Regions from separate parts of the Streptococcus sp. ALY_211 genome, predicted to be linked through region 1. Evidence: predicted binding sites of a transcription regulator. Region 1 holds the regulator's gene; the other holds the start of a gene.

The links. The regulator HrcA, encoded in region 1, represses chaperone genes, less so after heat shock. The targets are predictions, from matches to a motif close to TTAGCACTCNNNNNNNNNGAGTGCTAA.
Region 2: groES (co-chaperone GroES) is a predicted target of HrcA. The motif match lies at 8,023-8,049, and genes of this name have one in related genera.

Annotation. Positions count from the first base shown of each region.
Region 1 covers NZ_JBZFUN010000010.1:15,997-31,024, reverse strand. Annotated here, with positions in the region: gene AC4HAJ_RS07640 (bifunctional hydroxymethylpyrimidine kinase/phosphomethylpyrimidine kinase) at 1-578, opposite strand, end outside; gene truA (tRNA pseudouridine(38-40) synthase TruA) at 571-1,320, opposite strand; gene dnaJ (molecular chaperone DnaJ) at 1,430-2,560, opposite strand; gene dnaK (molecular chaperone DnaK) at 2,984-4,813, opposite strand; gene grpE (nucleotide exchange factor GrpE) at 4,993-5,550, opposite strand; gene hrcA (heat-inducible transcriptional repressor HrcA) at 5,561-6,595, opposite strand; gene AC4HAJ_RS07610 (glycoside hydrolase family 73 protein) at 6,723-7,298, opposite strand; gene AC4HAJ_RS07605 (M15 family metallopeptidase) at 7,329-8,042, opposite strand; gene AC4HAJ_RS07600 (histidine phosphatase family protein) at 8,036-8,728, opposite strand; gene AC4HAJ_RS07595 (PFL family protein) at 8,817-10,154, opposite strand; gene AC4HAJ_RS07590 (ACT domain-containing protein) at 10,176-10,442, opposite strand; gene AC4HAJ_RS07585 (acetate kinase) at 10,618-11,805, opposite strand; gene AC4HAJ_RS07580 (class I SAM-dependent methyltransferase) at 11,871-12,824, opposite strand; gene comGG (competence type IV pilus minor pilin ComGG) at 12,888-13,418, opposite strand; gene comGF (competence type IV pilus minor pilin ComGF) at 13,408-13,833, opposite strand; gene comGE (competence type IV pilus minor pilin ComGE) at 13,817-14,110, opposite strand; gene comGD (competence type IV pilus minor pilin ComGD) at 14,082-14,483, opposite strand; gene comGC (competence type IV pilus major pilin ComGC) at 14,470-14,793, opposite strand; gene comGB (competence type IV pilus assembly protein ComGB) at 14,794-15,028, opposite strand, start outside.
Region 2 covers NZ_JBZFUN010000002.1:82,021-97,048, forward strand. Annotated here, with positions in the region: gene AC4HAJ_RS02330 (hypothetical protein) at 135-1,313, shown strand; gene secE (preprotein translocase subunit SecE) at 1,428-1,616, opposite strand; gene rpmG (50S ribosomal protein L33) at 1,647-1,799, opposite strand; gene pbp2a (penicillin-binding protein PBP2A) at 1,984-4,302, opposite strand; gene AC4HAJ_RS02350 (RluA family pseudouridine synthase) at 4,375-5,250, shown strand; gene AC4HAJ_RS02355 (DUF975 family protein) at 5,327-5,941, shown strand; gene groL (chaperonin GroEL) at 6,064-7,692, opposite strand; gene groES (co-chaperone GroES) at 7,719-8,003, opposite strand; gene AC4HAJ_RS02370 (Cof-type HAD-IIB family hydrolase) at 8,145-8,933, opposite strand; gene AC4HAJ_RS02375 (single-stranded DNA-binding protein) at 9,123-9,518, opposite strand; gene ytpR (YtpR family tRNA-binding protein) at 9,758-10,384, opposite strand; gene AC4HAJ_RS02385 (thioredoxin family protein) at 10,398-10,715, opposite strand; gene AC4HAJ_RS02390 (DUF4651 domain-containing protein) at 10,708-10,995, opposite strand; gene pepA (glutamyl aminopeptidase) at 11,131-12,201, shown strand; gene AC4HAJ_RS02400 (CPBP family intramembrane glutamic endopeptidase) at 12,267-12,986, opposite strand; gene AC4HAJ_RS02405 (helix-turn-helix transcriptional regulator) at 13,157-13,351, opposite strand; gene AC4HAJ_RS02410 (hypothetical protein) at 13,348-14,067, opposite strand; gene AC4HAJ_RS02415 (hypothetical protein) at 14,077-14,772, opposite strand; gene AC4HAJ_RS02420 (DegV family protein) at 14,939-15,028, opposite strand, start outside.

The DNA of each region.
Region 1 (15,028 bases):
AAAATCTTACTTCCTTGACCATCATAATAGACATCAATAGCCTTATTTTCATTCAAGCGTTTTCCACCTTTAACCACAACAGCTTGAGCTCCAAGGTCATATAACTTTTTCGCTGCCACTATCATATCATCAACGCTTTCAATCGTCATCTGAGTGAGAATTTCCGCTTCAACCAGATTTGGAGTCACAATAGTGACATAAGGTAAAAATTTGAGCAGTTCATCTCGTAGATCACTAACAGCTATATCATGTTTTTCCTTGCATACCAAAACCGGATCAAGCACCACTGGAATGCCAGGATGATCCTTTATAAAGTTGAGAGCTTGTTGCGCAAGATCAACATTCGGAAGCAATCCCAACTTAATCCCTGCAAAATCTACATCTTTCAAGCTAGTCAACTGATGGGCAAAAATTTTCGAATCTGTCGCAAAGACTTCAAAACCATTGTCTGTAACTGCAGTCAGACAAGTCACCGCTACAAAACCATGCAAGCCACTAGCTTGATAAGTATTGAGATCAGCATGCAGACCACCACCGCTAAAAATATCATTTCCTGAAATTGCTAATACATTAGTCATCGTAGATAACCTCCTTGAGATATAAGCCGTTACCAGCCGCCGTTGGCCCAGCAAGATTACGGTCTTTAGAATCCAAAACCAATTTAATCTGACTGACCGGTAGACGTCCATTACCAATCTTAAGCAAGGTCCCAACCATATTGCGGACCTGCTTGTAGAGAAAACCATTACCTGAAAAGGTAAAAACAAGAAAACCAGTCTTAGGATCACAAACCACATTAGCTTGTGTTATGGTTCTGACCTTGTTTTCCACAGATGTCCCCGATGCAGTAAATCCTGTAAAATCGTGAGTACCTATCAGATCCTTAATCGCTTCTTGCATGAGATCCAGATCTACTGGATAAGGGAAATGGGTTGCATAGGCTCTCATCATAGGATTTTTAGGACGACCGACATCAACTAAAAACTCATACGTTTTACTGTGCTTATTGTAACGTGCATGAAAGTCATCAGATACCTGTTCAATACTCACCACATCAATATCCTCTGGCGATTGTGTATCCAAAGCAAAACGCAAGCGTTCTTCGTCACGCCGCTGGGGCAGATCAAAATGAATTACCTGACCATAAGCATGGACGCCACTATCTGTACGACCTGCTCCATGAACCAAAACCGAACTGCCACTATTTAGACGAGTCAAGGTTTTTTCTAGTTCTTCTTGTACCGAACGCTCTGAGCTTTGTCGTTGAAACCCTGCAAACAATGTGCCATCGTATGAAATGACTGCTTTATACCTTACCATGACATCATTTTAACATCAGACAGATCAACTGACTAGGGACAAATCTCAAAACTGTCCCCCTATAGTTTTTATCCAAACAAAAGAGAGGCCAACGCCCCTCTTTGTCTATCTAATCTGTTTCAAAAGCATCCTTCATTTTATCAAAGAAGCCCTTCTTTTTAGGATGAATTTCCTCTTCGCCACTAGCCTTAGCCAATTCTTTTAGAGCCTGACGTTGAGCATCATTTAATTTAGTTGGTGTCACGACATTGATCGTTACATGTTGATCTCCTTGACCGCCGCCACGCAATCGAGGTGCTCCCTTACCTTTCAAACGGAAGGTTTTACCCGTCTGTGTCCCTTCTGGAATCGTCATTTCAACATCACCATGGACAGTCGGAACCTCAACGACATCACCAAGAGCTGCCTGAGCAAAACTGATATTCAAAGTATAGTAAATAGTAGAACCATCACGCTCAAATTTTTGACTAGGGAGAACATTAATGATGACGAATAAATCACCGTAAAGACCACCATTGGTTCCTGCTTCTCCTTGACCAGCCAAACGGATTTGCTGACCCGTTTCAACACCTGCTGGCACCTTGACAGATACCTTATGAGCTTGGCTCTCATGGCCTGAACCTTGACAAGTTTGACAAGGATCTTTGATCTCTTTACCACTACCATGGCAGACATCACAAGTGATTTGACGGCGCATACGACCAAGCGGTGTTTGGGTATCAACCGTGATCACACCTTGACCGTGACAGCGGCTACAAGTTACAGGACTGCTACCTGGCTTAGCTCCAGATCCATGACAGGTATGACATTCTGTTTCACGATTGTAGGTAACATCCTTTTCAGTACCAAAAACTGCCTCTTCAAAATCCAAGTTCAAACGGTACTGGAGATCATCACCTTGACGTGGTGCATTAGGGTTACGATTAGCACCGCCACCAAAAATGCTCGAAAAGATGTCTTCAAAGCCACCGAAACCAGCGCCATCAAAGCCACCAAAACCGCCACCGCCAAAACCAGCATTGGCACCATCTGGACCATACTGGTCATAGGCAGCACGTTTTTGCTCATCACTCAAGGTTTCATAGGCTTCTTGAACTTCCTTATATTTTTGCTCAGCCCCAGGTTCCTTATTGATATCTGGGTGATATTTTTTAGACATCTTGCGATAAGCTTTTTTTATCTCGTCTTGACTGGCGTCCTTAGACACCCCCAGACGATCATAATATTCTGTATTGTTCATATAAGATACCAAGCCCGTAAAAAGCAAAGTGAAAATAGAAAATTGGCAGAAAACCCTGATTTTCTAGACAATTTGTCTTTTTTCACACGGCTTTTAGGGCGGGTTCAATTCCTTTCGTTATGATATTAAAGGCGTTTGATGGACACCGCCAAAATAGGAGATTTGACAACAGATATTTACATCCTATGAAAATCTATCTTTTTGCACTGACGCTACTACCCAAAAACAGAGGCCGGCTTGCAACCTCTGTGATTGGCTTTTATCCTTACTACTCTTAAGACCTACTGCTGACTATCTTACGACGCTTGAAAAGCATTTCGATATTAAATGCTTTTTCAAACTCGGGATAAAATAATCCTTCGGTCCTGAACCCTTCGCTTCTAGTTTCTAAGCTCAGGGGCTAAAAACCTTCCCCGAAGGTTTTTACTTCTCTGTAAACTCACCGTCTACGACATCGTCTCCGCCCTTATCTGATGAACCAGCATCAGCTGTGCCATCTGCACCAGCTGCTTGTTGCTCAGCTGCAGCTTGCTCGTACATTTTAACAGCAAGAGCTTGTGCTTTCTCATTGAGGGCTTCGAGTTTAGCCTTCATATCGTCAAGATTATTATCTTCTTGGGCTTTCTTCAAGTCGTCGAGAGCTGATTGAGCAGCATCACGCTCAGCATCAAAGCCTTTGCCTTCAGTTTCTTTAATAGTCTTTTCTGTTGCAAAGATCGCTTGGTCAACTTCGTTACGAAGATCAACTTCTTCCTTACGCTTAGCATCAGCATCCGCATTAGCTTCTGCATCTTTCATCATACGTTCAATTTCGTCTTCAGAAAGACCGTCATTTGATTTGATAACGATGTGTTGTTCTTTTTGCGTACCAAGGTCTTTAGCCTTAACAGATACAATACCGTTTTTATCGATATCGAATGTCACTTCGATTTGTGGCACACCACGAGGAGCTGCTGGAATATCAGTCAATTGGAAACGTCCAAGCGTTTTATTATCTGCAGCCATTGGGCGTTCCCCTTGAAGGACATGAATATCAACAGCGGGTTGATTATCAGCAGCAGTTGAGAAGACTTGTGACTTAGAAGTTGGGATGGTTGTGTTGCGATCAATCAACTTCGTGAAGACACCACCCATAGTTTCGATACCGAGTGACAACGGTGTAACATCAAGAAGAACGACATCCTTAACATCACCAGTGATAACTCCACCTTGAATAGCAGCACCCATAGCAACAACTTCGTCAGGATTCACAGATTTATTTGGTTCTTTACCAGTTTCAGCCTTAACTGCTTCAACAACAGCAGGAATACGCGTTGAACCACCGACCAAGATAACTTCATCGATTTCTGCCAGAGTCAAGTCAGCGTCAGACAAGGCTTGGCGAACAGGAGTCTTAGTGCGCTCAACCAGATCACGAGTCAAATCATCAAACTTAGCACGGGTCAATGATACTTCCAAGTGAAGAGGACCTGCTTCACCAGCAGTGATGAAAGGCAAGCTAATTTGTGTTTGCGTTACACCCGATAGATCTTTTTTAGCCTTTTCAGCAGCATCTTTCAAGCGTTGCAAAGCCATATTATCAGTAGAAAGATCAATGCCATTTTCTTTCTTGAATTCATCTACCAAGAAATCAATAATCTTTTGGTCAAAGTCATCCCCACCGAGTTTATTATCACCAGCAGTAGCTAATACATCAAAGACACCATCTCCCAATTCAAGGATTGATACGTCGAAAGTACCACCACCAAGGTCAAATACCAAGATTTTTTCATCTTTATCTTGCTTATCAAGACCGTAAGCAAGGGCCGCAGCAGTTGGTTCGTTGACGATACGCTCTACTTCAAGACCAGCAATTTTACCAGCGTCTTTGGTTGCTTGACGTTGGGCATCGTTGAAGTAAGCAGGAACTGTAATAACAGCTTTTTCAACTTTTTCACCAAGGTAATCTTCAGCATACCCTTTAAGGTATTGAAGAATCATTGCTGAAATTTCTTGTGGCGTATATTCTTTACCATTTGCTGAGACTTTCTCAGATGTTCCCATTTTAGATTTAATAGAAATAATGGTTTCTGGATTAGTCACAGCTTGACGCTTAGCAGCATCACCGACAATAATTTCACCATTTTTAAAAGATACAACAGAAGGCGTTGTACGGTTACCTTCTGGATTAGCGATAATTTTACTTTCAGTTCCTTCAAGAACGGCAACTGCCGAGTTTGTTGTTCCTAAGTCAATACCAATAATTTTAGACATCTCTTTTTCCTCTTTTAATATTATTTTTACTTTTATGATAATAGTTTAAGGTCATCTCGGACACAATTAGTTCAATCTTATTGATTAGCCATCATCGCATAGTTACAGCGTGAGATAGTAAGAAGTCCAGGCAATGTTGCCGTATAATGATGAGATGTTTTAATACCCATCATTATTGACTAGTTATATACCACAACCATGGCTGGACGAAGCAGGCGATCGTGCAGTTTATAACCCTTTTGGAAGACTTCTGCAATGCTCTCTGCAGGATGTTCCTCATCAGCTGGTAAAGTTTGAACAGCCATATGGAAGTTGTGATCAAAACTATCAACTGCAACTTCCTCTACACCCTCTTCTTTAAGAGCTTGGATCAGGCTTTCTTGTACCATTTCAAGACCCTTTTTAACATCATCAGTTAACCCCTCAACTGCTAAGGCCCGCTCAAGATTATCGAGACTAGGTAGAATGCCCTTAGCCAAATCTTGCGAGCGGTACTTCTGCAGCTGCTGGCGCTCTTCGTTGGCGCGACGCTGAATATTCTGCATCTCAGCATGAGCACGCAAGAATTTATTTTCAAATTCTTCTGCTTTGGCTTGGGCCTGCTCAAGTTCGGATGGGTCTGCAGCAACTTCCTCAACTTCTGAATCGACTGACTCTTGCTCCTGTATAGTTTCTTCTGTTTCAGAAATTTCTTCTTCCGCAACTGCTTCATTTTCTTTTTTAATATCTTCTGACATAAAACCTCCTCTAATGGACTTCATAGTGATTACTATTTAAATAGCGATAAAAATCTGCCAGCTTGAGAGTCAGGATCTGACCGACCACCCTCAGAATCTCTAAGGAGTACTGGTAATCAAGTGTCACAGGACCCAAAAGACTAATACTGCCAAAACCTCTATAGGGGATCAAAAATTTATAAGAGACCCGGCTAATAGCTTCCAGACCAGCTTGACCTTCCTGAGCTAGACTAATAGCATAGGCTTGTGAATCATCCAAGTGCTGTCTGATATCCAAGGCTAATTCCTGATGATGATCTAACAAGCGATAGCGCTCAATATCTGAAAATTGAAGAATTCTCTCCTTTCCTGATATAAACAGCTTTTCAACAAACATTTCCTTAAAGATATGCTCAAACAATTCCAAGACATTATCTGTGATCTTAAAATAACGTTGAACAATTTGAGGAATCTCTGTCAATATCCGATAATGAATTTCCATCACCGATCGCTCTAACAAGCGCTCTCTGACCAGGCTAGTAAAAATTTGCAAATCTTCATCCAAAAAATTTTTAGGGATGGCAAACTGACTAGTCACCGTATTAGAATGATCAAAGGTCATAACAGCCAAAGCATCATGCTGACCAAGCTTAACAATATCAAAGGATGTTAACCGCTGATTCTTTGGCTCCACATCTAAAGTAATCGCCGTATAACCAGTTACATCAGATAAGATATCACTTGCCTTTTGTAAAAGATCATCTAATTTAAAAAATTCGAAATCAAAGGCACCTACTAAATCATAAAGCTCCGATTCTTCTAAAGGTTCCAAGCTCAATAGATGATTCACATAATATTGAAACCCCTGCCTACTAGGCAAGCGGCCACTCGAAGTGTGCGCTTTTTCCAGCAAGCCAACCTCTTCCAGCGCTGCCATATCATTTCGAATAGTAGCACTGCTAGACGAGATATAATTTTGTAACACCTTTGACCCCACAGGTTCGTGAGTCTGAGTAAATAAATGCACAATCATAGCTAAAATATCATTTTGCCGCTGTGTAATCATACCGACCCCTCCCCTGATAGTTTAGCACTCCCATCACCCGAGTGCTAACTTATGATTCCATTATACCCTTCTATAAGGGGATGTCAAGCAAAAAGGCTAAAAAATTAGCACTCTTTTAAAAAGAGTGCTAATTTTTATCATAGCGTGTCAAGTTGTAATCTTCGATAATCTTTACCAGCTGAACGCCATAGTCGGGATCTGTGCTAAATCCATAATGCTGTAAGGCCTGCGCCGACTGCAAGTAATCATTCGAAGTCGCTAACATTTTATAAAGAGACTTATAATCCCTATTGGAGCTTAAACTCTGTAGGTAGTCCTGTAGACTATCCTCCCAACTCCTGTAAACAGCATAGGGTTGCTTAACTTTCTTCCAATGGTTAGATTCATAAGACTGTGCTGATAAAACAACCTTAGCTTCCCCTGGCTCTGCGACCGTTCTCATCACATTATGATAGCGAACCGACAACAAATTTGTCCCAAAATCAGACCCTTGAGCTGCTTGGGCAATAATCACAGAAGCATCAACCCCATAATTATCCGATAACTCTTTAGCCATAGGAGCTATTTGGGTAATAAATTCTCGCTTACTGTAAGCTGTTTTTACTTTAGTGTCTATTGATTTCGGCTTGACATTCAAGCTCAACAATACAATTAGACTTAAAAGAACCACACCAAGAATCGTCAGAAACACTGGTGGCTTCATCCTTGTCCTCATATTATCTTCTCCTCATTATTAAGATAACTGTTCAACATACTCCTCTAAACTAAGCTTGTGCTTTTCCATATACTCAGCAGAATCTTTACCGACATATCGAAAATGCCAGTCCTCATACCCTACACCAGTGATCTCGGACTTACTCTTATCAAACCGCAAAACAAAGCCATATTTAGGAGCTATTTTTCTGAGACGCTCTACCGTAGCAGGATCGCTGCTGTTGAGACTATCAACAGTAGATATATCGATAGCTAATCCCGTCTGATGCTCACTAGCTCCAGATGGCTGTGAATAGGTCTGCACCTTTTTTACAGCTTGATCATGTGTCCAAGATGGATGATCAAGCTGCTCCTGCTCAACATAACTATTGAACAAGCCCTCCTGATAACTAACGCTTCGGTAACCCGATATCAAATGTTCCTTCTCGTCTATCCGTCTAGCTGCTGCCAAAAACGATTCAACATCGCTTTTAATACGCGCATCCACTTGAACATTTTCAACCCAAGCAAGTTCAGGATTCAATTCCTTAGTCATATGCTTTCTATTGACCAGAATCAATTCCCAATCATCAGCCTTTGCTAACATCTGTGCCCCACCAGATTGAGACGAAGGTTTAGAAGAACCAGTAGAAAGCGAAACAGGCTTATTCCGCCCCCCAAAAACCAAACATAAAACTAAGAGGCTCCCAAGAACTAAAAAGACAATAGCTAAACGACCACGCTTCTTCAGCATGAGCTTGTCCTTTCTCTATCCAAGCGTCCCTGCTGGCGATAACTCATATCACCTATAGCATCAATCGTAAAGCGACCATTTTCATAGGATAGTACCGAGACACTACCATTATCCAAGGCAATACGGGGGCTACTAGGATCAAGCAAATAAATTAAAGTAGCAATGGTCATGCCATGACTGACAACAATCACATCTCCGCCTCCATTAGAAGACACCTCATTCGCTATACTTATAAAACCCTCTAAGATTCTATTCTTGAGAACCGGCCACGGTTGAGCCCAGCCTGCCGTATCAACATCAACAATAGCTTCAGCCATCTCCTCATAAGTCATATCTTCCATAGGCTTGTCAGAAACCCGAGGCATGACACCATGAAATAACTCGGCATCATAACCACCGTCTAGACTGCCAAAGCACCACTCACGGATTCTCTTGTCTCTCTTATAGGGAATACTTTCTTGACCTAATTCCTCCAGAACAATCTCCATAGTTTGTATCGTTCGACCACTGTCACTAGAATAAGCAGCAACAAATGACTCACCAGCAAGCTTAAGTCCCCGTCCAAGTTCATGTATCCCTTGCTCCCCTTCTTGAGTAAGCGGAGTATCAGACCAACCTTGAGCACGCCCAATCGTATTAAACATAGTTTTTCCATGTCTTGCTATAAATAATCTTGTTTTAACCATAGTAAAACCTTCTTTAGTTATTTTGTTTATTATATCAAATTTAGGTCGAATAAAACACCTGCCCATTAAGACAGATGTCATAACACTATTAGTTTTTAAAACTATGAATAGGAGCAGGAATTTGTCCTCCACGTGAGATAAATTCAACAGAGGAATTTTTATTGATAGGCATCACTGGAGCCGAACCAAGCAAACCACCAAACTCAATCATATCGCCTTCTTTACCCTGTGGAATAATTCGAACAGCGGTTGTCTTCATATTAATCACACCAATAGCAGCTTCATCAGCAATCATAGCAGCAATAGTCTCAGCTGGGGTATCCTCTGGAATAGCAATCATGTCCAATCCCACAGAACAAATAGCTGTCATGGCCTCTAACTTTTCGAGATTAAGCGATCCATTTTGGACGGCAGCGATCATTCCCTCATCTTCAGACACAGGAATAAAAGCACCCGATAAACCACCAACTTGGTTACAAGCCATAACACCACCTTTTTTAACCTGATCATTCAGCAAGGCCAAAGCAGCCGTTGTCCCATGAGTCCCTACTGTCTCCAATCCCATTTCCTCTAACACTCGAGCCACCGAATCTCCTACAGCAGGTGTTGGAGCGAGAGATAAATCAACAATACCAAACTTAACGCCAAGACGCTCAGAAGCCATCTGACCAACCAGTTGACCAATACGTGTAATTTTAAAAGCCGTCTTTTTAACTGTCTCTGCCACAACATCAAAACTTTCCCCACGAACTTTTTCGAGAGCACGCTTTACTACACCAGGACCAGAAACACCGACATTAATGATAACATCAGCCTCACCAACACCATGGAAGGCCCCAGCCATAAAAGGATTATCTTCAACAGCATTAGCAAAAACAACCAACTTAGCTGGTCCCATATCAGAAGCTTGCGAAGTTTCTTTAATGATATGTCCCATATCAGCAACAGCGGTCATATTAATACCCGATTTAGTAGAACCAATATTAACAGATGCACAGACATACTCCGTCTCAGCAAGAGCTCGTGGGATTGATCGAATAAGGATCTCATCCCCCTTCTGGTAACCCTTTTGAACCAGAGCTGAAAATCCTCCTATAAAATCAATCCCAATTTCTCTTGCTGCCCTATCTAGTGCCTTAGCTAGGGGAATGTAATCTTCAGCATCAGTCGCTGCTCCTATAATAGAGATAGGCGTCACTGATACACGCTTATTAACAATCGGAATCCCTAACTCAGCAGAAATCTCATCCCCAACAGCTACGAGCTTACCAGCCTTTTCTACAATTTTACTGTAAATTTTTTCTGCTGCCTTATTGATATCAGAATCAATACAATCAAGAAGTGAGATCCCCATTGTAATCGTACGGACATCAAAATTTTGCTCCTCGATCATCGCAATTGTTTCTGTAACCTGCTTAATATCCATTTTTAGCCCTTTCTTCTCTTACTACAAGTTATGCATAGCATCAAATATGGCGGCACTTTGAATATTGATCTTAACATTTAGCGATGCACCGAGATCTTCAAACTCTTTACGAAGCAAAGTAAAATCTTTTTTCTCAGGCGCTGAAACAATCGCCATCATTGTAAAATAGTCATCAAGAATAGTCTGAGTAATATCATCAATATTCAACCCCAATTCAGCAATCTTAACCGATACTCCTGCTACAATCCCTTTACTATCTTTGCCAACAACTGTAATAATAGCTTTCATTTTTATACCCCATTTTTCATATTGTTTGTATTTTACCACAAATCGTTAATTTTATTCAAATATTCAGTTAAAAACAATATCAATTCCCGAACTTTTAGCCACTATCAATATCTGTCAAGAGATAAACAGGTAAAAATATAAAAGCTGGGAACTATCCCAGCCTTATTGGTATCATTTATTTAAAAGATTCAACATCTCGTGCAATCATGACTTCTTCATCGGTTGGTATAACAAGGATCTTAATGCTAGAATCTGCCTTAGAAATATCCCCAACATAACCAAAAACATTTTTTTCTGGATCAATATCCAAACCAAACCACGTTAAACCAGCAATAATATCACTGCGAAGCTGAGCAGAATTTTCTCCCATACCCGCTGTGAATACAATAGCATCAGCACCATTTAATACAGCAAGATACTGACCGATAAATTTCTTGAGACGATCAACAAACATTTCGTAGGCTAAAACCGCAGAAGGAACTCCTTCTTCAACCCCCTTTAAAATATCTCGCATATCACTAGAAAGTTCTGATACACCATCTAAACCAGATTCCTTATTAAGCATATTAACGACATCAGCTGCCGTTTTAAATTCTGGAGCTTGATCAAGTAAGAAAGGAATGATAGCAGGATCAATATCTCCAGAACGCGTTCCCATCATCGGTCCAGCTAGCGGTGTCAACCCCATGGAGGTATCTACTGATTGACCATAACGATTTGCCGTAATGGAAACACCATTCCCAATATGTGCTGTAATGAGCTTGAGCTCTTCAAGCGGACGCCCTAGCATCTTAGCTGCTTCTTGAGCCACATACTTATGGCTAGTCCCATGTGCGCCGTACTTTCTCACCTTGTATTCCTCATAATATTTTTGAGGAAGTGGATATTGATAAGCATAATCAGGCATCGTCATATGAAAAGAAGTATCAAACACAGCCACACTAGTAATATCAGGTAAGATATCTTTAAAAGCCCTGATACCAGCGGCAGCACCAGGATTGTGTAAAGGTGCTAAAAGTGACAACTCCTCAATTTGCTCAATGACCCGATCGTCTACTAAAGCAGAGTTTTGAAAATACTCCCCACCAGCTACAATGCGATGTCCAACACCTGTAATCTCTGAGTAGTCTTCAATAATATGATGGCGAATTAAATCTTCTAATAAAATTTTAACAGCTTGGGTATGGTCTGCAATCGTTAGAGTTTGAGAATCTGAGCGCCCATCAAATGATACAGTTGAAACTGAGTCTGATAAACCGATACGCTCAATCAAGCCTTTCGCCAAAACAGTTTCTTCTGGCATTTGATAAAGTTGCCATTTCAAACTGGAACTACCAGCATTTATTGCGATTGTTTTAGACATAGGATCACCTCTTCTGGGTTTGAAATCGTTTTCTAAACGTATTCCAATTATAGCAGAATTCTAAATTAAAGAATATAATCTGCTACCCATTTTTTAAACTGGGTCATGAAATCAACTAATTGGTCCTGATTTTGCAAGTCTGTTAAAGGATAAACAAAAGTCTCCTTAGGTTTCTGAGCTTGTTTTTGCAAGAGAAAGATCGATTTTGCATTAGCCGCATGACCAAATAAATTATCTGGAAGAGTAATAACAGAAATAATATCTGCATAATTCTTGAGCCATTGCTTTAAGAGATCACTCTGGGGACTTGTCAAAAGATTCACTGGTGCTAAGAAAATAGCAAAACCATTTTTCTTAAGATATTTGAGAGACTGCTCCATTAATAAGTGATGAGCATATGTATGCTCTGTCTTAGAAGCAACCTGATAACGACTAGCAATCGCATCATCTGGATAATATCCAACCGGCAGATCACTAAGAATTACATCACTCTCTTTTAAAAGCTGAGGGCGCACAGCATCCTCTTGAACAAAGCCAACCTCCGTCCCCATAACATCAGCAATACTGGCAGACAAATCAATAAGTAGGTCATCGACTTCTAATCCTAGATAGTTCATTTTTTTCTGGCTGTTAACCACAAGAGTCTGCGCCAAATTCCCTGTCCCACTGCCAATTTCTAAAACATCAACTGTCTCTTCTACAGTCAGATTTTCCAAAAGAAATAATAAGATAAACCCAATGCTATCAGGTGTAAACTGGTGATTGGCTTGAAGGGGTTCGGTCTGAGCAGCCTTTATAAAAATGAATTGATAAGCCCGACGCCACTCTTCAGAAGTCAAATTCAAAGATTTTAAGGAAGCTATATTTGCAGACACTCTACTGTCTCTACTATCTTCATTCATATAATAGACATTATTCTCTATTAGAGCATCGTAAATATTAGTAGATAATCGATTTTGAATCAACTGTACATTCTCTAAAATGAGCTCGTAGGCCTGTTCTATTTTCTCAAAATTCATAATGCTATCATAACAGATTTACCTGAAAATAAAAACTCTCAAAACCTTCTGAACCACAATCAGCTAATCATCTGAAGAGGCTGAATCCTTATCCACTGTACCTTCTGATGAACTCGTCTCACTCCCACTCTGACTAGTACTAGAAGATTCCGTTGTCCTATCATCGTCCGATGAATCCGATGTCTGTTTCTCAGACCCTACTTCATCATTTTCTTTTTTAGAAGGCCTAGATCTCTGAGATTTTGATTTCTTGCTACCTTTTTTAACCTTTTGAGATTGTTTTGGAATTTGATCATCAAAATGATACTTCTCTCCTGACCCCAGAGTCACTTCAATATCAATATGATCACCTCTGCCTTCAATCTTTACTTGCCCACTATCAAAATAAAATTGTCGCTTATCTGGATCCTTTTCTAACTCTACTTTAGTCAACTGAGCGAGCACATAGGCTTCAGCATGATTTTCCATAGCCAAGTACTGTCTTTGGCTAGCTATCACCCGATCGAGATAAAACTGAAGAAGTAGAGAAAATATAGCTGCCATAAGTACCGCATAAATCAATACACCTGCTTTGACCCACCTCTTAGAAAGCATATATAAACGTCCTTTCCATACCTGAGTTAAACACTATAGTAATATGAACTATGGAACCACTCTGGCTAATACGGCTACTCTTAATCCTATAAATCATAGGCTGATACCCACGGCCATCAGCATTACTTTTCCTAAAATCTCCAGCCTTGGCTCGTCCGAACGCTAACTCTTGCTCCCCCTTCTTAACAAAGAGCTTATTATCAGAAACCTTAGTAAGTTGTGCAGATGCCAACTCCGAACGCATCTGCTGACAAAACAACAGCCACTCTTCCTCATCGTTACGACTGATATAGCTCACATTGCTACTGACAACAGTTGTCATAGCCTGATAAACAAGAATACTCCCAGAAATAATCAGTAAAGCTACCATACATTCAAGAAGAGTAAAGGCTCTGACTTTAACGTTTTGCAACATCTAACACCACCTTCCCACCTTCATAGACAGTAATACTGGTGTCAGATTGTTGAACAGTAACACTAATGCCATTTAATGTCAGATTTTCTCGCCTAGTTTGAACAGCCATTTGAGCTACATTTACAACTTCCTGACGACGTAGAAGAGTTGCCATTCTTTTTCTATCCTTATTCACTTCACTTAATACTAGACTAACAATCATAACTAAGACAGCTAAAGCTACCAGACTCTCTAAAAGGACATAAGCCCTAACTTTCTGTTTTTTTATAACGACCACTCCCTATATATAGTTGATAGGTGACAGAACCGTCTTGTGTCCGAAATTCTAACTTCTGCAAGGAAGAATTTCCTCCCTCTTCTGAAAAAACTACCCGATAGTCTTGAATGGGATGAACAGAATCAGGCAGCTCAATCTTAGCAACTCCATTAGAAACTTCTGTAGCAGTGACATTAAGACTGAGTTCTTTTTGCTGACTATGACTCAAGCGTTGAGTATCCTCATAAAGGTGCTCAAAAGACAAGAAAAACAATCGCTGCTGAATCCCCTTAAAAGTTCTCTGTACGCCTCCAGTAAAAGCCATCAAAATAAAACTAGTAATAGCCAAAACCAAAAGCGTCTCTAATAAGGTAAAAGCCCTAATTTGGGACATGACGTTTTTCTGAATGTTTCTTGTAATACTCATTATAAGAATCCGCCTGCTTCTGCGAGATATCACCGGACGCTACAAGTTTAGATACTGTAGCATCATCAGTATGATTCAGTTCATAAAGCTCTGCTTGACTTTCTACTACCTTAACAACAGCTGCTCCACCAGTATTTTTAGCTGAATCCTTTTGCTTAGCTAAATTTGGGACAAAAAGCAACAATAAAACACTAATAATCAATAAGACAACCAACATTTCAATCAGCGTAAAGGCCTTCACACGCGCCTTTTTCATCTGTGTAATAATCTTTTTCATCTAAAATTGAACCTCCATATTCTGATACATAGGCAATAACATAGCCGCATAAATCATGATAATTACAAGAGCTACTAATATAAACACCAGAGGCTGAATAATCTGAGTTGCTCTTGTCACCCTATAAAAGAAAGTTTCCCAGCTCTCCTGAGCGTAAACTTCAAGCTCATCCCCTAATTTGGACTTCACCTGACCGTACTCAATAATAAGACTCAACTCTTTAAGAAAGAAGGAA
Region 2 (15,028 bases), on a different contig from region 1:
AATGGTATAATGCTACAGTATGTATCAAAGAGAACCAGCTGTAGACTCAGCTGCCGCTCTAAGATCCAGCTCAAAGCTATAAGCTATATAACTTTTTGAGTAGATTTTGTTTGTTTTACAAGGAGACTATAGAGATGATGAATGAAAAAGAATGGGTTGAGTTTTTCGAACTGATCAACGGTCGTAAACCTAGTCCTGCTGATTTTGAACAGGGAAGACTTGCTGGGGAGTTTACACCGGATGCTCAGTCAAACTCGCAAACAGCACCTATCCAGGAAGCTGAGACCCCAGCACCTGCAAGCCCTGAAATGACACAGCCTGCTGCCCAAGCACCAGCAGAGCCTGTCAGTCCTGCCAACACACCCGTATCTCCACAGGTCAATCCCAATCCTGCAGTTTCTAATCCAGGAGCTGCCCCACAGGTATTTGCTACTAACCAGCAGGCAAACCCTAATATGACCTTTCAGTCAGCACCTGCGCCTAAAGCTCCTAATAAGTTTATGAGTTTCTTCAAAAAGAAACCTGGTAAAAAAGGCTGGCCTTTATGGCTCAATCTTACCCTGACTGCTGTTGTGGTTATCCTTATGATCTTTCTGGGTATCTTTGCCTCCAGAAGTCAAAGAAAAGCAGATGTTCAGAACATCAGTGGTGATTGGCAATTAAAAGAGGCTTCTATCTACAAGGATGATGATTGGGACAGCTTCTATAAAAATGGTAGTATTAATACTGAAGATGAAGATGACTATGACTATCTCGAAGCTAACTTCTATGTGACGGAAGATAATGACACCTTGAAGTTTTATGGCGGTTATGATGTATCAGAATTTCTTGATGAACTAGGTGATTACTATGATGAGTCTGATACTGTTTCAGAACTTAAAAAGCTAGATCCAACATTCGTAACCCCTTATTTCTCTGTTCCTAGCCACCCTAGCTTGGAGATGACCATCCACTCTGAGGATCATAGTCTCGGTGTTCGTGCTGATGACAATGATTACAAGGAGTATCTCCCTCTCTATGTTTACGCTAAGGAAGAATCAGATGCGGATGCTTACGATGGCGATATCGAAGAACTAGAGGCAAAATATTTTATGATAGACGGTGATTTGACTATCGTCTACTACGAAGATGATGATCCGGTCTATATGGAACGTTATGAGGCTTTATCTAAGTCTAATGCTAATAAAATTAAAAAAGATGCAAAAGATCACAGTAGATCATTTTCAGACTGGGAAAAAGGACCTACTACCGGTGATAGCGATAGCGACGACTCTATATCAGACAAAGAACGCAGTGCTTTCCAAGCCGGATAAGCTTACCCATTACTAAAAAACAACCACTCGATAAAATCGGGTGGTTGTTTTAGTTCTCTTATCGATAAAGAAAAGCCCTAGAAAGATTGAACAAACTAGGGCTTTTAGTCATTTTTAAAACGGTAAGTTAATATTGGTTAATAGATAGTCCATGGCAAATCGTAAACCGAAATCAAAGGCATATATGATTGCCGTAAAGAAAGCCGTATACTCAATAACAGCTATAAAATCAATCCAACGTTGCTTTGGCGATGGCCAGTTCGTCTCTTCTAAAATCTGAAAAATTCCAGCAATAAATTTCACGGTATCTCCCCTTTATGTGTCCCTCAGTTATCAGCGCGTTTCCTTGTGCAGGGTATAGCGCTGACAATGCTTACAATATTTATTGACTTCTAAGCGTCTTGGTTTTGGAGTGCTGCTCACGCTGATCGAGTAATTACGGGACCCACACTCTGAGCAGGCCAAGCTTGCTTTTTTCTGCGCCATGACAACCTCCAATGTTTCTCTATCTCTCTAGAAAACCCTTAGTCAGAACCAATAGTTCCCTTTAAGCTTTTCCAGTAAAAGATATCTCAAGCTTTATCTTGTTTATTGTAGCATGAATGACCAAAGGGTGCAAGGGGGACAGTGCACTGCTGCTCTCACTAGTAGAGCTGAGTTAGGCTAGGTGCTAGCTAAACAAGCCGGTAAAACTGTCCCAAGCATCCTTGGCTTTATCGATTATTCCTGAGTCTTCCACAGCTTTACCAACCTTATCTTTGGCGTCATTAGCTGCATCACCGATACGGTCGACGATTCCTTTTGACTCTTGATTGTTTTCATTGCTATTTTGGCTATTAGGATCATAGGTCAGCTCTTGGCCGTCTGTCATATAAGCGTTCTGCTGTTTAAACTGAGTTCCCTTGGTATAAGGGAGAATATAGCTGGCTACCTGGCTAAACACGGCATCTGATGAGCTGTAATCGCCAACGATATAGTGATTTTTATCAGTATGTTCAAAGCCGACCCATTGAGCAATCACCACATCTGGTGTATAGCCGATCACCCATTCGTCACTGACCAAGTCCTTATTGAAATCAGTCTCTGTTGTCCCTGTTTTACCAGCCATAGTGTAGCCATAGGCATTAGCATTGACCGCTGTCCCATTAGAAAAGGTTCCTAGCATCATGCTGTTTAGCTTATCACTGACTGACTTGCTGATGACACGTGACGAAGCTGACTTGTACTCGACCAAGGGCTTACCAGACGCCGTCTCGATACGGGTAATAAAGTGACTTTCATTCATCACACCATTGTTGGCAAAGGTTGAGTAGGCTTGAGCCATTTCTAGAGGATTGGTCGTCACACTTCCTCCCAATGCTACTCCTAGATTCTTGGGAACCTTATCCATATTTAGGCCAAATTTCTTCCCATAGTCAAAGGCTGTGCTGACCCCCATCTCATTGAGCAGATAGACAGCAGGGATATTGTAGGAATTGGCCAAAGCTTGGTACATAGGCGTTGTTTCAGACTCATAGCCATTATAATTTTCAGGCGTATAGCCCTTATAGTCCCGTACTGTATTTGGCAAGTCTTCATCAATATCATAGCCTTCAGCTACGGCTGGTGAGTAGACCACTAGCGGTTTGATGGTTGAGCCGGGGCTACGTTGCGATTGTGTAGCATAGTTGTAAGAACGAAAGGTCGGGTCACTGACATCGCCGATACGTCCGACTAATCCACGGACTCCTCCGCTTGATGGATCTACAGCAACACTAGCTGACTGGGCTGTACTGCCATCGTAGACAGATGTTGGAAATAGGGAGGTCTGGGCATAGACAGTCTGCATTCCCTGTTGATAATTGGTATCTAATTCGGTATAGATCTTATATCCATTGTTTAGGATATCTTTTTCTGAGATGCCATATTTATTAATGGCTTCATTGACCACCGCATCAAAGTAAGATGGATAGTTGTACTCTTCAATTTTACCAGCATAATCGTCTGATAGCCGAGAATTCATGTCAACGGCTTGGAAACTCTTGGCATCGCCTTCTTTCAAATACCCAGCAGCTACCATATTTTGGAGGACGGTATCTCGCCGATTGGAAGCATTTTCCAAGGAGTTCAGAGGGTTATACATTTCTGGCCCTTTAAGCATCCCAGCTAGAGTGGCAGCTTCATCAGTCGTCAGATTAGCCGCACTGGTACCAAAGTACTTGTGACTGGCGTCTTCGACCCCCCATATTCCATTTCCGAAGTAGGCATTGTTCAGATACATGGTCAAGATCTGATTCTTATTGTATTTTTTATTGATTTCTACTGCTAGGAAAAATTCCTTGGCCTTACGTGTTACCGTTTGTTCTTGGCTGAGGTAGGCATTTTTGGCTAGCTGCTGGGTGATAGTGGATCCCCCACCGAACTTACCACCTGTCAAAACGGCCAAAAAGAAACGTTTGTAGTTAATACCACTATTTTTGTAGAAAGAGCGATCCTCAGTGGCTATGACCGCCTTTTCCAAATCATCAGAAATCTGATCTAACTCAACATAAGTTCCCTTATTTCCCATCAGATCCCCAGCTTTTTGACCATTTTTATCATAGATAACGGTTGAGGATTTGAGAGATTCTTGCAGATCAGAGACATTGGTTGTCTTTGCCAGATAAAAAAGATAGGCTGCAATAAAGAGCACCAGGGAGGTCAGAGCGATCACTAAAATTTTAGTGATCTGATAGCGTCTCCAGAAGCGTCGGATCCAAGACTGCCTGTCTGGGATGATCACCTTAAGAAAGGACAGCTTGGGGTGCTTATCAATAAATTTATCAAGGCGTGATTGGTGTTTATGGCTTTGACTGCGATGATAAGGACTTTCTTCGACTTGGAGTGACTCTAATCTTTGTGTCATACTCAGTTCATCACTGGGCTCCTGCTCAAGCGTTTTTTGTTCTTTGTTAAAAATTTTTTGGCCAAGAGTTTGGCTTATTTTTTTGATACGGTCTAAAAACTTCATAGCTTTATTATAGCAAGAAACTCCTGAAATCTAGGAGGAAAACCTCTTTTATGATAAAATCAGACCATGACTATGACAATTACCATTAAGCTGCCCGAGCATTTTAGAACCAGTACTGTCAAGGATTTGCTTGAATCGCATTGGCTGGTCCCTCGTAAGATCAGACATTTTCTACGAACCAAAAAGAACCTGCTAGTCAATCACTCTCCCATCAACTGGCAGAGTCCCGTCCAAGCAGGGGATGTTATTACTCTGCTGTTCGATGATGAAGACTATCCCCAAAAATCTATTCCGATGGGAGATCCAAAACTCATTGATGCCGTTTATGAAGACGAGCATCTCATTGTCGTCAATAAGCCTGAAGGAATGAAAACACATGGCAATGAGCCAAGAGAGATTGCTCTGCTCAATCATGTTTCTGCTTATGTCGGCAAGACCTGCTATGTCGTCCATCGTCTGGACAAGGAGACTAGCGGTCTGGTTCTCTTCGCTAAAAATCCTTTTGTCCTACCGATTCTTAATCGTCTGCTGGAAGATAAGAAAATTCGTCGTCAATACTGGGCATTGGTAGACGGAAACTTTAGGTCGGATTCTCTTAGCTATAAAGACTCAATTGGGCGCGATAGACATGATCGGCGCAAACGTATAGTCACCTCTAAGGGAGGACAGACAGCTATAACTCATGTCACCAAGTTAAAGTCTTTTAAGCACTGTACACTGGTCAACTGTCAGCTGGAGACTGGTCGTACCCACCAGATTCGTGTCCACCTTTCTTATCACGGTTATCCCTTAATTGGAGATCCTCTCTACCATCCTAATCCTTCCGGACGTCTGATGCTACATGCTCATGAGCTCACCTTTATCCATCCATTTACAGGAAAAACTATCGAGTGCTCTGTGACCTCTCAAAGCTTTGATCATCAATTACAGTCGCCTAGCCTGCTTTAAAGTCCGTTGCTTTGCGCAATTTCTTATGCTACAATGATTATGTTCAAATTAAACTTATTTTTAGGAGGAACTCTCATTGTCTCGTGTACAATTAAAAACACTGGCTAAGCAAAAATTAGCTGGAAATTGGGGCTGGGCTGCCCTGGTAACCTTGGTCAATTCCGCTATTGCCTTGGTGTTGAGTATCATTACCAGTGGATTTGGTGGTATCATTAATATTTGGCTAACTGCTAGCTTGATGTTGGCTCTGTTGCATTTAGTAGACCAGCGTAAAGAAGATAATGTCTTTAGTGCAGCATTTACTGGCTTTACCGAAGGACGTGCAAGTGCTATTTTGTTAACATGTCTTCTTAAAGCAGTCTTTCTCTTTCTTTGGGGTTTATTGCTGGCCGTCCCTGCTATGATCAAAACTTATTCTTACGCTATGTCTAACTATATTGTCGATGATTTGGTCAGTCAAGGACGTCAAGTTGCTCCTACGGAGGCTATTACTAAATCACGTCAGTTGATGGACGGTCATAAGTTCGAATTATTTGTCCTGGATCTTAGCTTCTTGGGCTGGGCACTATTAGCCTTATTAACATTAGGAATTGGAAATCTTTGGTTGTCTCCTTACATTTATGCGACACGTGCGGAATTCTACCGTAAGCTAGTTCAAGAAAAGCCTGGTATCGTTACCGCTAATTTTTAATGTTCTAGTCTATTAAAAAGTGTTCTGGATAAAAGTCTAAATCCGTTAGCATTATTCGCTCATAAAAAAGAGCAGCGTTTCATCGCTGCTCTTTTTTGTCTTTTCTGACTGATGATATTCTATTACATCATGCCACCCATCATACCTGGGTCCATGGCAGGAGCGCTAGAACCTGCTGATTCTTCTGGATGATCAGCCACAACAGCTTCTGTTGTCAAGATTAGACTAGCTACTGAGGCTGCGTTTTGGAGGGCAGAGCGACTAACTTTGACAGGGTCAATAATACCTGCTTCAACCATGTCTACCCAGCTTCCATCAGCAGCGTTGAAGCCTGTTCCAAGCTCACTGCTTTTCAATTTTTCAATAATGACAGATCCTTCGTAGCCAGCATTGCGGGCAATTTGGCGGACTGGTTCTTCCAAGGCACGCAGAACGATATTGCGTCCAGTGGCTTCATCACCATCAACCTCAATAGCCGCAACATTTTTAATGACATTGACAAGGGCTGTACCACCACCGGCTACAATCCCTTCTTCAACAGCGGCACGAGTGGCATTGAGGGCATCTTCGATGCGGAGTTTCATTTCTTTCAATTCGGTTTCAGTTGCTGCCCCGACCTTGATGACAGCAACACCACCAGAAAGTTTAGCCAGACGTTCTTGTAATTTTTCACGATCAAACTCTGACGTTGTGGTTGCTAATTGTGATTTAATCACATTAACACGATCAGCAATAGCTGAGGCTTGACCAGCTCCTTCAACGATAACTGTTGAATCTTTATCAATAGTCACTCTGGCTGCTTGACCTAGAGTAGCCATGCTAGCATCTTTGAGTTCAAGTCCAAGGTCTTCAGTGATCACTGTACCACCTGTCAAGATAGCAATGTCCTCCAGCATGGCCTTACGGCGATCACCAAATCCTGGTGCCTTCACTGCTACAACGTTGAAGGTTCCACGAATCTTGTTAAGAACAAGAGTCGGAAGCGCTTCTCCATCGACATCATCGGCAATGATCAAGAATGGACGATTGGTCTTAAGGACTTCTTCTAACAAGGGTAGGACTTCTTGAATATTTGAAATTTTCTTATCGGTAATCAAGATGTAAGGATTTTCAAGATCAGCGACCATTTTTTCGTTATCAGTTACCATGTATTGAGAAAGGTAACCACGGTCAAATTGCATCCCTTCAACAACATCTAACTCAGTTTCCATACCACGAGATTCCTCGATGGTGATGACACCGTCGTTGCCAACTTTTTCCATGGCTTCTGAGATGTATTCCCCAACCTTTTCGGAACGGGAAGAGACAGCTGCTACCTGAGCGATAGCCTCTTTGCCAGATACAGGCTGAGCATTAGTTTTCAAGCCTTCCACAGCTGCTGATACAGCCTTTTCAATCCCACGACGAATACCGATTGGATTAGCACCAGCTGTGACATTTTTAAGCCCTTCACGGACAATGGCTTGTGTCAAGACAGTCGCTGTTGTTGTTCCGTCTCCGGCAATATCATTGGTTTTTGAAGCAACTTCTGAAACCAATTTGGCTCCCATATTTTCAAAATGATCTTCTAATTCGATCTCTTTAGCAATAGTCACACCGTCGTTGGTAATTAAGGGTGACCCAAATGATTTTTCTAGTACGACATTGCGTCCCTTAGGGCCAAGCGTTACCTTGACAGTGTCAGCTAAAGCATCTACACCACGCACCATAGCAGAACGTGCATCTGATGAAAATTTAATATCTTTTGCCATAATGATTTACCTCTCTTATGTTTGAATTAGTCTATAATCGCCAAAATGTCTGCTTCACGAATGATAGTGACCTTATCGTCACCATCTTTAACTTCCAGACCTGAGCCGTTCTCAACCAATACGTTATCCCCTTGGGATACACTTGGAGCAATAAGCTCACCAGTCAATGTACGAGCACCCTGGCCAACTGTCAAGACCTTGGCTGCTTTTGCGGCTTCATGTGAACCACCGGCCAAGACAAAACCACTTGCCGTTGTTTCTTCTACTTCTTCAAATTTTACAACAATACGATCACCTAATGGTTTTAACATAATAGACCTCCAATATTTTTTAGCACTCTTATCTTTCGAGTGCTAATTACAGTTATTATTCTATCATTTGGTCAAAAATAGTCAAGAAAAAAGCCTTACTTTATTCTTGGCTTTTTTGATTATTCTTTGATCTGGGCGCTATCACACGATTTTGTCCAGAGCTGCCGCAATGCCATCATGATTATGATCCAGAGTAATATTGCCTATACGTTCCTTTAAGGCTTCAGGTGCATTACCCATGACAAAGGCCTGTCCTACTGTCTCCAGCATCTCTAAGTCATTATAGTTATCTCCAAAGGCAATGGTATCTTCCATAGCTACCTGATAATAGTCAGCAAACTCAGCTACTGCTTGTCCCTTGTCAATACCAGCAGCCATAATTTCAATTAGATGGGGTAGAGACTTGGCGATAGAAAGATTGGTGAATTCATCCTTTAAGATCTGCATGACCTTATCTGTCTTATCTACTGGACACATGACCAGAACCTTATGAGCTTCTGTTAAATTTGTCAGTTCAGATAGCTCTACTGGCGTTGATTTTAGACCAACGACATCTTCTTCCTTGGCAACCAGGCTGTGAGCTTGCTTGGAGGAATACCAATCTTGATAGGAGTAGATATTCCAAGCTAAATCACTCCCTATCTCCTCGATTTTTTGAGCCACTGAAATAGCTGTCGTCATCGCTAGTGAATGAGAGGCGATCGTTTGTTTATCGTCTGTCTGCAAAAGAGCACCATTGTAGGCGATGATAGGTGTGATCAAACCAAAGTCCTCGGTAATCGGTCGAATAGCTTCTGGCATACGGGCAGACACTGGGACAAATAAGAATCCCTTGTCGACACTAGCCTTGATACTTGCCTGAGTCTTTGGTGTTACGATATGGTCTTGATTTAAAAGTGTTCCATCAATATCACTGAAAATAATTGGCATTGCAACTCCTCCTTGTGCCTTATCAGGGCTAGTATAGCACATTGTGAAAAGGCTTTCAATTTGTTTTTATTTCTTTTCTCTATTTCAAAACAAAACAAGCACCCAATAAAAAGGGCACTTGCTTATTCATGTAATTTTTTTGAAAGATAGTTTTGGGATAGGAAAATAAAGACATTATTTAAGATAAGGTTAGAAGGGGAGTTCTTCCGATTCTAATACAAGGTCGGTCAAATCATTGTTTCCATTGTTCTCCCTCATGGCTCTTTGAGCTCTGCTCTCTAGGAGCTGGAAGGTTTGTCCTAGAACCTCGGTCACATAATGCGTTTGACCGTCTTTTTCATAGTGTCGCGTTCTTATTTCACCGTCAAGGGATAGAAGACTTCCCTTACTCGCATAGGCAACCAAAGTCTCTGCTAGCTTTCCCCAAAAGACGACGCTGATAAAGTCAGCTTGGCGCTCTCCATCCTGAGACTTGAAGCGCCGATTTACAGCTATCGTCATATGAGTGACGGAACGATCACTCGAGGTCTTAACTAGCTCTGGCTTGGCTACCAAACGACCGATGAGTACGACTTTGTTGTACATATTTTCACCTCCTACTTATCTATCCGTAATTTATTTTGAAAATAAGGATATTTTTTGAAAAAAATAAAAAAATCAGTAAAAACTGATTGATTTCTATAAGATTAGGCTATTGGGTTAATTACTCTTTTCGTAATCTCCGATTTTCTAATATGAGATGAGACTGCAATAAAGTCTGTCTGGATACATAAATTAGCATTCAAAAAGAGGGGATTAACACATTTAATTTAATTAACAGGGACTTAATTTTTCCAGTGCTTTTCTGGATCAAAGGCTTCTCCAACTAAGGCTGTATCTTCTAATTCGATGATGCCACGCTTTTGAGGCGCATTGGGTAAGGCCAGCTCACGTGGAGAGCACATCATCCCGTAGCTGTCTTCACCACGAAGCTTGCCTGGAAAAATCAAATTCCCACTTGGCATCATAGCACCTGGCAAGGCTACAATCGTTTTGAGACCAACCCCTGCATTAGGGGCACCTGCTACGATTTGCACCATTTTATCTGGTCCAATTTTGACTTGGCAAATATTGAGATGGTCGCTATCAGGATGCGCTGCCATTTCGGTGATCTGTCCCACCACAAAGACAGGAGATGGAGTCCCTTCAAGTCTTTCCTCAAAGCCTTCTTTTTCGAGCTCTTGATTGAGGATAGCCACGTCCTCATCCTTTGGGAAAACTTGACCATTGCCATCGATTGTGATGAGGCTAGATGCTTCAAAAATATTCCAAGCTAGGGTTTTCTCTGTCTCAGACTCAAAGATCCGTGCCACCTTACCTCTGCGCTCAACCTCACGCTTGAGTGCCTTTGTATCCTGAAGGATCACCATCAAGACATCACCAACTTGTTTTTTATTGTATGCAAAAATCATATCTTTTCTTCCTTTACTTTAGTCCGCTGAGGAACTGATTGATTTCTTCTTTGGTTTTTCTCAGTTTATTGACCAGACGGCCAATTTCCTTGCCATTTTCAAGGACTACTAGGCTAGGAATACCAAAAATATCCCACTGCTGAGCTACTGGCATAAAGGCATCACGATCTACCTGAATAAAGGTATAATCAGGATTAGCTGCCTCGATCTCAGGAAGAGCAGGATAGATAAACTGACAATCAGGGCACCAATCTGCCGTAAAAAGAAAAACGTATTTTCCCTCTTTTTCGACATAGGCCGCTAAGTCTTCTAAACTCTCTGGCTTAATCATGATCTTCCTCCTGATAGCTAATAGCACCTGCATCATAAATGAAGTCCAAAACGCGACCATCTTCAAAGACTAGACCGCCCTTTAGGAGATTGCCTTGGGAAGCATAGCTCTTGATAAAGAGGACTTGAATTGTTCCCATAGTTTCAAAATAGGTACGAATCTCTTGGAGTTGACGCTTAACTTTTTGAGTCTCCACCTGCTTGTGAAGATGATAGCCTAGAGCAGCCAGACCAGCTAGACCCACTAGAGCAGATGTTAGCACTAATTTTTTTGATTTCATGCCATCCATTTTAACACAAATGCAGGACTAAAGCGACCTGCAAGAAGATAAGTTGAATTGGACTTTAGTCGGAAAAATCAAGTCAGGTTTGTAATCACTTTGTGCTACAATAGGTTTATAGAATCGAGGTACATGATGACAGATTTATTTTCAAAAATTCAAGAAGTTACTGCTCTCAAAGGGATCGCTGGCTATGAACATCAGGTTCGTGATTTTTTACGTCAAAAAATGATCCCGACTGTCGATCGCATCGAAACGGATGGGCTAGGGGGGATCTTTGGCGTTAAAGAGAGTTCTCAAAATGATGCTCCACGAATCATGGTAGCTGCTCATATGGATGAGGTCGGCTTTATGGTCAGTGAGATCAAGCCAGACGGTACCTTGCGGGCTGTGGCTGTCGGTGGCTGGAATCCTCTGGTCATCAGCTCACAGCGCTTTAGTCTCTTTACGAGACAGGGACGTGAAATTCCTCTTATTTCAGGCTCTGTTCCGCCACATTTCCTACGTGGTAAAGATGGGCAAAGCAAGCTCCCTGATGTTTCAAATATTATTTTCGATGGTGGCTTCACAGATAAGGATGAAGTTCTAGCCTACGGTATCGCACCAGGAGATATAATCGTTCCTGATAGTCAGGCTATACTGACGGCTAATGGCAAAAACATTATCAGCAAGGCCTGGGATAATCGCTATGGTGTCCTCATGGTCAGTGAATTGTTGGAGAATCTAAAAGGACACGAATTACCAAATACTTTAATCGCTGGTGCCAATGTTCAAGAGGAGGTTGGTCTGCGTGGGGCACACGTGTCTACGACTCAATTTGATCCTGATCTCTTCTTTGCTGTTGACTGTTCACCGGCAGGGGATGTTTATGGAGATCAAGGACATATCGGTGATGGTACTTTGATCCGTTTTTATGACCCAGGGCATATTATGCTCAAGGACATGCGGGACTTTCTACTGACAACTGCTGAGGAAGCTGGTGTCAACTATCAGTACTATGCTGCTAAGGGAGGAACTGATGCTGGGGCAGCTCATCTACAAAATCGTGGTATCCCATCCACAACCATCGGTGTCTGCGCTCGCTATATCCACTCCCATCAGACACTTTACAATATGGATGACTTCTACCAGGCACAGAACTTCCTACAAGCTATCATCAAGAAATTGGATCGCTCGACAGTAGATACTATCAAAGCTTATCGTTAAATCACCAACTTAAAACGCACTTTTTGCGAATTGCAAAAAGTGCGTTTTTATAAAAGAAAATTCTATTAGAACATAGCATATATAATGATAGTGCTTATAATATTGTTTAGCATATGAAGAGCAATGCTGTACTCCAAACGATTATAACGATAGGTAAACCAGCCGATCACGAGGCCCATGCCTACATAAGTCACCAAGGCTCCCCAACTATCTGGAAAATGAAAGAGGCCAAATAGTAAGCTAACTAGCAAGTATCCCCACCAGGTATTGTCAAAGATTCCCTTTTGGAAAAATCCTCGGAAGGTTAGTTCCTCAGTTATAGGAGCCACGAAACCTGTAAATATCAGCATATAGATGAAAGGACTGGCTTTAGCTATCTCCTCAAGGGTCGTTTGATTGGCCGTATCGCTCTTTCCTTGCAACCCCATGAGCCAGCTTCCCAATGTGTTGATCCCTAGCATGGCTAGATAGCCTAGGAGGAGTCCCCCGATGAGCAACTTCCAATTCAAGCCCTCTTTATGGATCAACTTGTAATGCTTGAGCAACCAGACCGATAACCCTATAATGATCAGGTCGATCACAATTAATATCCCTATCTGCCAAGCAGGTAAGTGGATCTTGAGGATGTCTTCAACATTAGACACATCCATACCCTTGGCGGCTGCAATAATCCCTTGGAAGATTTGCATTATCACTCCAGACGCTTGCTCACCTGCTAGAACAGCAAGGGCTAGTCCAAAGTATAACAAGCGATCATACCAATGTTTCTTTTTTATTTCTACCATAAATTACTTTCCTTTTCTATCTTAAATTTTCAAGCCAGGGTCAGATTAGACTCCCTTCAGGGCGATAGAACAGAGTCGTATAGCCCAGACCCAGACTGACTGACGAACGTTTTATGTCCTCTATTCTAGCATATTGTTAGTAGAGAGGGTAGCTCTTTTTTATTGGCCCACTAGTCCTGCCAAAAAAGCTCATCTAAAGACTTATCCAATGCCTTGCAAATGGCTATGCAGAGGTTGATCGTGGGATTGTAGTCTCCTTTTTCAATGGCGGAGATGGTCTGGCGCGATACCCCAACCGCATCTGCTAGGGCTTGCTGGGTGAGGTCCTTGCCTGCTCGGGCTGATTTTAGTCGCAAATTTTTCATTCCTGATCCTCTTTTTGATCTCTACGAATACGGATAAGAATGGAAATGCCCATGGATAAAGCCATAAATGTTATTATCACCAATATTCCTACATCATTAAAAAAGTATGTTCCAAACAATTGTCTATCGTGGGATAAAAGGATCAACACAAGCGATATCATGACTAAGATGGCTAAAAACAGTCCGATACTTAACATCAAGTAAGCAATCCGTTTGCCGTACTTGGACCAGCGCCTAAAACGCGAATCTGTAAACATACTGGCTCCGCTTAGGATAGCTGTACAATTGTAAATGGTTAAGCCTCCCCACATCGCTAATTGCGTCAAAAACTCATAAGGGATTTTGGGAGTAACAAAAATGCTCAACCACAAGACAACAAGCATAAAGTAAAAGGCAGGTTGGGCACTGGTTTTAGCGATGAGCATTTGACGCTCATCAAAAATCGGAGTCGCCTTTACTTTTTGAACATCTTTATCATCTTCTATCCCTGCTTCCAACTTATCTTGAGTTTGCTTTGCCCTCCTAAGCCCAAACAATAGTAGGACAATCATAATGCCAAAGAAGAGAGTTGCTATACCAGCAATAGTCTTAGTCGAGGACCTATCATTGAAAAAATAAACAATAATAAACCCTAGTAAACCAAGAGCGTAGAAAGTTATCATCTTCCACTGATTTTTAACTAAATTTTGGTTATTCAAATGATTTTTTGCCAACATTTTTACTCCTTATTCGTCTTCTGTAACCTCACGCTCATTTTTCTTTAGGGCATAGAGAATAGAAATTCCCATGATGAGGGCTGTTAAATTTAAAGGGAGAGAGTTGATTGTACCATTCTCCCCCAACCATGGTGATCCTTTGAATAGAGAAATCAATATCTCATTGATGATTGAGAGCGACGCAGTAATCAGCTCTATCCAAGCAAAGATTCTTGTGTATTTGTACAAGCGCTTATTACGGTTATTGAGCATAGGATGGACCAACTTCACTATATCTAGAGAAACTAGAATTGCTACTCCTCCCCACATTCCTAAATTAATAAAGAAACTATGAGGCAATAAAGGATAGAGAAAAGTATCCGAAAAGAGAATACCAATCACAAACCAAAAAGCTGGAATATAGCTGGCAATACTGAGCTGCAGCTGGCGTTCATCTAAAGCAGATTGAACTTTCTTCTTACTTAAAAACGCTTGAACATCGCTATCGTTGTCCTTCCCCGCATCGATTTTAGCCTGAATACGTTTTACCTTTTGAAACCCCCAAGTTATGACAACAAATGAGACCAAAAACAAAACTATTGCTACCAGCAAGATTATTTTTAGAGCAAAATCCGATACTGTCAAAATATTAACTAAAAGCAACACCTCAAAGAGAGCAAATACCAAATTCACTAGCCATTGGACTTTCCGAATCTTTTTTATCATCACAATCTTTTCCTCTCATTGTCTCGTTAGATTTTAAATTTATACTATCAGTATATTCATAGGTAGACTTTTTGTCAACTATATCTTACAAAAAATATTTTATAAATGTCATTTTGCTAAACTTGGCTAAAAAAATCCTCTGGGCAATCTGCCCAAAGGATACTTATTATCTAGGATTCTGACCCATGGTAAAGATGGCCAGGGTATTTGGTCCAACGTGGGCTGAAATGATTGGACCTAAAGGCATGACAAGTAC